DNA from 3 places in the Clostridium sp. CM041 genome. Region 2 is predicted to be linked to each of the others. Evidence: riboswitches for the same ligand, from Rfam matches in the RefSeq annotation. Region 2 holds a riboswitch; each other region holds the start of a gene.
The links. A riboswitch is a leader RNA that binds a small molecule or an ion and turns the genes downstream of it on or off. The one in region 2 is predicted to bind thiamine pyrophosphate.
Positions count from the first base shown of each region.

Region 1 (2,328 bases), 1.5 Mb from region 2:
AAAACTTTATCAAGTGCATATGAATTTTTAGCTCTAATCATATATACCCCAAGACCCTTATCCCCTCCAAGCCATTCTCCAATAACTGCCCCCATAATGCTATAGGTTGCCGCTATTCTAAGGCCCGAAAAAAAATTTACAGTAGAGGATGGCAGCTTCACCATGGTGAAAATTTGAAACTTACTAGCTCCCATAGTCTTTAAAAGGTTTACCATATCCGCGTCTACTGATTCTAATCCGTCAATCAAACTAACAACTATAGGGAAAAAGCACACTAACACTACTACAATAATCTTAGGTAATATTCCAAAACCAAACCATATTATGAAAAGTGGTGCTAGAGCAATAATTGGAACGGTTTGAGATACTACTAAAATTGGATATATGCATTTTTTAATGATTTTCACATTATCCATTAAGATGGCTAAAATTAACGCAATCAAAATTGATATTGCGAATCCAATCAAGGCTTCATATAAAGTCGCATAAATATGCTTAGTAATGCTTGGAACTATATTCACCAAGGTACTAATAATATCTTTTGGCGAAGGCAATATGTATTGCGGAACCTTCCATTTTTCTACAGCTATCTGCCATATAAAAAGAATTATTAATTGAAAAACTATAGGAATAAGTTTATTTTCTATACTTATATGTTTTTTCATTCATAGTCACGCCTTCAGCTTTATAATCGATTTTCACTATAGAAACAACCCTACTTGCTCCATGAACTACACAAATTTCCTGGGCCTTTTTTACTATATCTAAAAGCTCATCCATTTCACCTTCCATAGTGGTTTCCATTGGTCCTACCTCATATTTTACTCCACTAGATTGAATATATTCTATAACCTTATCTACTACTTGGTAAATTTTTTCTTCCGCAACCACTGGTATAACTTGAAGACTCACATTTACAACTGACATTTCAATTCCCCCTTAGAATATTGTTAAAGTAAAATAAACCCTTTGCTCATTTTTAAGCGAAGGGTTCTATAATCAAATAACTTTGCACCATTTATATATTCTTATTTTAACCTAAATGCAAATTATATTTTCCCTCCGCTGGCATTATCCAATTCAGGTTATAAGGGTCGAAACTTAACTGTTTCCTCTCAGACAAAAATATTGACTCCCCTAGTTTTTAATATTAAATTACTTTACACGTATATACTACCTAAAAATTCTTATAATGTCAAACCATAAAAAACGCATCTTTTATTCAGTGCGTTTTTCTTAACAATCCATATTATCTTCAAACTTTTTAATATATTCCTTTAGTTCATCTATCTGTTTTTGTAAATCCTTGTTATCGCCCTTAGAATTACTGTTTCCATTATCTCCAGATTGATTGCCATCCTGCGATTCAAGATTTTGAGACTGAGCTGCAATTATCAAAATACTTTGGGCCAAACCCGTTAAAAAATTACCTATTACATTTTGTTGATTAACATTAAGTTTTCCAGCAATTATAACCCCTATTACTGTTGCTAATGTGGCTAATTGACAAGGCGTGAATTCTTCTAACTTTTTCATACATTGCCTCTTTTATAAAATGGTTGTAATATATTATATTCTTTTAACAAAAAAAAGTGTAACTAATATTATTTTTTAAATATATGACATGAAGATATTTTTATTCATATATTACTCATAAAGGGGTGGTATATATGAATATATACAACAATAAAAGATTTGCAGATATTGTGTTTGAAGGTGGCGGAGTTAAGGGCATCGGTCTTGTAGGTGCCTTAAAAACATTTGAGGATAATGGATATCAATGGAAAAACATTTCAGGAAAACAATAAGAATGAGTATATCTATCCCCTATTTTTTCCACCCTGTAAACTTATATAATATAAAGACTAATAAAAAGTCTCTCATTCTTGATGGTGGTGTTTTAAGCAATTACCCAGTTTGGATTTTTGATGTGAATGGTGTTCCTCTCTGGCCAACCATCGGTTTTAAACTCGGAGGGAACAAAGAAATACGAGAACATAAAATCACAAATATCTTAAATTTTACTAGCTCAATTATTGAGACTATGTTAGAAGCACAAGATGGTATTCATATAAGAGAAATGGATTTCTTGCGTACTGTAAAAATCGATACCCTTGATATTAAAACCACAGATTTTAATATTGGGAATAAAAAAATTATGGAGTTATATAATTCTGGCGAAGTTTGCGCAAAAGAATTTCTTAAAAATTGGGAAGATAATTATAAAAAGCATAGAATCTTTAGAAGTAATTCCTTTAAATAATAATCGTTGCTAAAACCACTAAATCTTTTTATTCATATATACACCACCTTACATTTATTTATTGA
Region 1 is NZ_CM143648.1:323,877-326,204, reverse strand. Features, by position in the region: gene ACWJJT_RS01635 (ABC transporter permease) at 1-665, opposite strand, end outside; gene ACWJJT_RS01630 (thiamine-binding protein) at 637-927, opposite strand; TPP riboswitch at 1,040-1,149, opposite strand; gene ACWJJT_RS01625 (hypothetical protein) at 1,237-1,536, opposite strand; gene ACWJJT_RS01620 (hypothetical protein) at 1,671-1,808, shown strand; gene ACWJJT_RS01615 (patatin-like phospholipase family protein) at 1,811-2,263, shown strand.
Region 1: it holds a riboswitch for thiamine pyrophosphate, as region 2 does, so the genes downstream of both, ACWJJT_RS01630 (thiamine-binding protein) here and thiT (energy-coupled thiamine transporter ThiT) in region 2, are expected to answer to the same signal.

Region 2 (2,328 bases):
TTCTTACGCACTAATTATTATCGCAGCATTATTAATGCTAGTGGCAAATGAAGGCAGTTTAGTATTATTTAGTATAGCGTTTTCGATATTTTGGTTTAATCTTGGAGGATGGTTAGCTATAGCGCCTACTTCAACTCTTGATATGTATGGAACGAAACATTATAGTGAGAATTATGGTGTTGTGTTTACGGCATATGGTATAGGAGCCATTATCGGGGTATTGGCTTCTGGACTTCTAATGGATATCCTTGCGAATTATAATTATATCTTTTATTTTATAATTGGTTTATGTATTATGGGTATTCTTTCATCTAAAAGAATGATTAAAACATAATCTAACAGAATTGACCATTTTAGTGGGCTAGAGTTAAGAAATGATTGATAGTAATTTCAAAGTTATTATATTTAATGCTACGTAATATTAATATTACGTAGCATTAAATATAATACAGTAAACTTCATGATGAACAGAATAATGTATTAATATAATTTTGGTTGAAGAAAAACCTGAAGTAGGCAGTAGATATATTTTGTTGTTAATCTAGAGCTTTGGTTATAACTAACTTTGATAATCGTTTTAAAGGTAGAAGCCCAATAATTACACAGGTAATAATGGTTTCCACACTTAGGTATGAACCGTTATATAAAAGGGAGTATAAATAAACAGATGTTCCTTTTGGAGCATAGCTTCCGAAGAACACTACTCCAGATATAAAATGGCATGTAAATCTAGCTAGCATTGCTACGACTACGCCAATAAGTATGACCTTGGTATCACGTGATCTAAAGTAACCAACTATTCCAATAGCCATAAAAGGAAGCGGATAATCAAATAGTACTTGCACTGGATGGAGTGCGAAGGGCGCTACTAAAAAATTAATAATTCCAAATAAAAAACCTGTTAAAAAACCAACTTCAGGACCATAAAATAAAGATACAAGTATGATTGGAACCATACTTCCAGCAGTAATGCTACCACCTTGTGGTAATTTTAGAATTGTAATAAACTGCAATACAGTAGATAATGCAAGAGATATACCAATTAAAGTTATCATCTGCGTAGTAAATTTAATTTTCCTAACTTTCAAAACTGCATAGATTAATAACAAAACTCCTAATAGTGCAAAAAGAGCAATGGGGGTTTTTGTAATTTCAGCGATTCTTTCGGCAAAAGTCATTTTTATAGCCTCCATGTATTGTGCTACAGAAGTATTATGGCAAAAACAAAAAAACTATATTCAAAAAAGGAATATAGTTAATGTACTTATACATCATAACCGCTTTCCTCCGCTGGTATTATCCAGATCAGGTATAAGGGTCAATGAATTAAATATTCATATCTCAGCCATTAGGCACCCCTAGCACATATATTATTATTATAATTTAATTATATAGAAGTATATTATATTTTACAACCTGTTTTAGATATTTACAAATTAAAATAAAGAAAATACCGGAAAAGATTGATTTTATAATCTGGATGGTATAAAGTTAATAAATGTAAGGTGATCAATTTAGCATTAGGGTTACAAAATACTCAGAGAATTTATTATTAAGGGGTTTTGTATTAGATGATGAAGATTAAAAAATAATATGTGTTTCGAAAAAATACATACAAGGAGGTTATTATGAGAAAAAAAATATTTTTAATATTTACACTCATTATTTTAATGTCTCTTTCGGGATGTTCAAGATCGAAGACTGCTACAATAAAAAAAACTGCCCCAGTTAAACCAGCAACTGCAGTTGAACCCATTAAACCGGCTGAACCCGCTCAAACCTCTTCGATACCCGCTTTTGACAAGACTGCTGTTATGAAGGCTTCAGGAAAGAGTGTTCCAGTTTTAATGTACCATTCAATTGACTACGAAAAAGATAATCCTATTCGTCTTCCTGTTAAAAGATTTGAGGAGCAACTAAAATATTTAAAAGATAATGGTTATTATACTATTACACTTACAAATTTATATGAATATCTTATTAAGGATATACCAATACCTGAAAAATCCATAGTTCTTACTTTTGATGATGGTTATGAAGATAATTATACGGATATGTTCCCTGTTTTGAAAAAGTATAATTTTAAAGCAACAATTTTTGTTATTACTGGTAGTATTGATAAAAGTCCTAACTATATGACTTCGAAACAGCTTGTAGAAATGGAAAAATATGGAGTAGAAATAGGTAGTCATACCGTAAAGCATGAAAATTTAAAAGAGATGCCTAAGGATAAGCAACTAGAAACTTTAGTTAAATCTAAAAAAGATTTGGAAAAAATATTAAATAAACAAATAAAATTCTTTTCCTACCCTTATGGTGGATACAGTA
Region 2 is NZ_CM143648.1:1,779,118-1,781,445, reverse strand. Features, by position in the region: gene ACWJJT_RS08305 (L-lactate MFS transporter) at 1-334, shown strand, start outside; gene thiT (energy-coupled thiamine transporter ThiT) at 537-1,178, opposite strand; TPP riboswitch at 1,266-1,370, opposite strand; gene ACWJJT_RS08295 (polysaccharide deacetylase family protein) at 1,629-2,328, shown strand, end outside.

Region 3 (2,328 bases), 350 kb from region 2:
TGGTGCACCAATGGGGTTTTTTCTCTTAAATTGTTTAGTAATTTAATTATTTTCTTATTAATTTCCATTTTGACATCATCCTCCAAATTATTGTTTATATAAATCCTGTAATAATCATAACGGGCATTGTAGCTCCAAGTAATAAATCACGTTTTATAAAGTAATATCTACTGCTAAAATATGATACATACTAATACATTATTGAATCCCCTTAAACTTTGTGTTATTAACTTTGCATAACTCGCTGCTAAAAACCCAGTTTTTCACTATCCTTAATCATTTGCCATCCCTGCTTTTTTATATAATTCATAGAAATGATTTGTAGGTCCCACCCCATGCCCAATATCTAAAGAATGCTTTATAGCCGTTGTTATATACTGCTTTGAATTTTTTATTGAATCCTTCATGCTATAGCCAAGCGCCAAATTTGCAGCTATAGCTGAAGACAAAGTACATCCAGTTCCATGAGTATTTTTTGTATTTATTCTCTCAGAAGTAAAATGTATAATTTCACTTCCATCATAAAATACATCTACGGCCTCCCCCTTCATATGTCCTCCCTTTAAAAGCACATTTTTGCATCCTAGCTTGTACATTTCTTTTGCTGCATTTTCCATATCTACTACTGTTTCAATGCTCGTAATATCTGAATTTACTTCTTTTAAAATTTCTTCAGCCTCTGGAACATTAGGTGTAATAATTGACGCTAGTGGAATTAATTTTTTAACCAAAGCCGTTTTTGACTCTGGCTTTAACAGTGAATAACCGCTTTTTGAGATCATTACGGGATCGAGTACTACGTTTTTAGGCTTGTATTGTTTTAATTTCTCACTTATCACATCAATAGTTGAGATTACAGAAACCATACCAATTTTAACCGCATCTACAACTATGTCTGTAAAAATAGCATCAATTTGTGCCTTGATGATTTCTTCGCCCAAGTCTTGCACTGCAAAAACTCCCATAGTATTTTGTGCTGTTACCGCTGTAATTACACTCATCCCATATACGCCACTCGCACTTAAGCTTTTTAAATCTGCCTGTACACCTGCTCCTCCTGAGCTGTCAGAACCTGCTATAGTTAAAACTTTTTTCATATCAATTCCCTCCTAAAATAATTATTTTTTAAATGTTGAATCATCACCTGCGGCGCTATTCATCCATTTTATTTATAAAACAAAAAAACACAAACCCATAGGATTCGTGTTTAAATCATCTTGATATATAAAAATATATACATATATAATACACCAATAAACAACTTCCTACGCTGGCATTATCCAGATCAGGTTATAGGGTCAAAGAATTAAAGTTCTTTTTCTCAGTTGGCCTATCCAACTCCCCTGTGTTAGGTTATTCTTTTATATTTCATGTGTTAATAATAGCATAACTAATTATTATTAACAATTAATATTTCGTTACTACTATTCAAGTTTTATGCCTGATCTTTTAACAGCTATATGCCATCCATGAAGTAATTCTTTTCTTTTTTCCTCGGTCATAATAGGTTTGAAACTTCTTGATATTGACCAATGCTTTGATACTTCATCTTTGCTCTTCCAATATCCTACTGCTAGCCCTGCAAGATAAGCCGCACCGAGTGCTGTAGTTTCAGTAACCTCTGGTCTGTCTACTTGAACGTTTAAAATATCAGATTGAAACTGCATTAAGAAATTGTTATTGCAAGCTCCTCCATCTACTTTAAGTTCTGTAAGTATAATTCCAGAATCTTCTTGCATTGCTTTTAAAACATCATGCGTTTGGTAAGCAAGTGCTTCGAGGGTTGCTCTTATTAAATGTTCTTTCTTTGCTCCCCTTGTAAGACCTACAATTGTTCCTCTTGCATAAGGATCCCAATATGGTGCTCCAAGTCCAACAAAAGCCGGAACTACATATACTCCATTTGTATCTTCTACCGCATTAGCATATTCTTCGCAATCAGCAGCATTGTCAATCATACGTAGCTCATCTCTTAACCATTGTATAGCAGCTCCAGCTATAAATACACTACCCTCAAGAGCATACTCTACTTTTCCATCTATTCCCCAAGCAATCGTTGTAAGTAATCCCTGTTTAGATTGAATTGCTTTGTCTCCCGTATTCATAAGCATGAAGCAGCCTGTCCCATATGTATTTTTAGCTGTTCCTGGTGAATAGCAAGTTTGTCCAAATAATGCGGCTTGTTGGTCTCCAGCCGCTCCAGCAATTGGAATTTCCCCTCCAAACAATGAAATATCAGTGTTTCCATATACACAACTTGAAGGTTTAACTTCTGGAAGCATTGATTTTGGTATGTTCAATGTTTTTAAAATTTCGTCATCCCATGTA
Region 3 is NZ_CM143648.1:1,434,092-1,436,419, forward strand. Features, by position in the region: gene thiM (hydroxyethylthiazole kinase) at 1-68, opposite strand, end outside; gene thiD (bifunctional hydroxymethylpyrimidine kinase/phosphomethylpyrimidine kinase) at 273-1,097, opposite strand; TPP riboswitch at 1,245-1,355, opposite strand; gene glpK (glycerol kinase GlpK) at 1,425-2,328, opposite strand, start outside.
Region 3: it holds a riboswitch for thiamine pyrophosphate, as region 2 does, so the genes downstream of both, thiD (bifunctional hydroxymethylpyrimidine kinase/phosphomethylpyrimidine kinase) here and thiT (energy-coupled thiamine transporter ThiT) in region 2, are expected to answer to the same signal.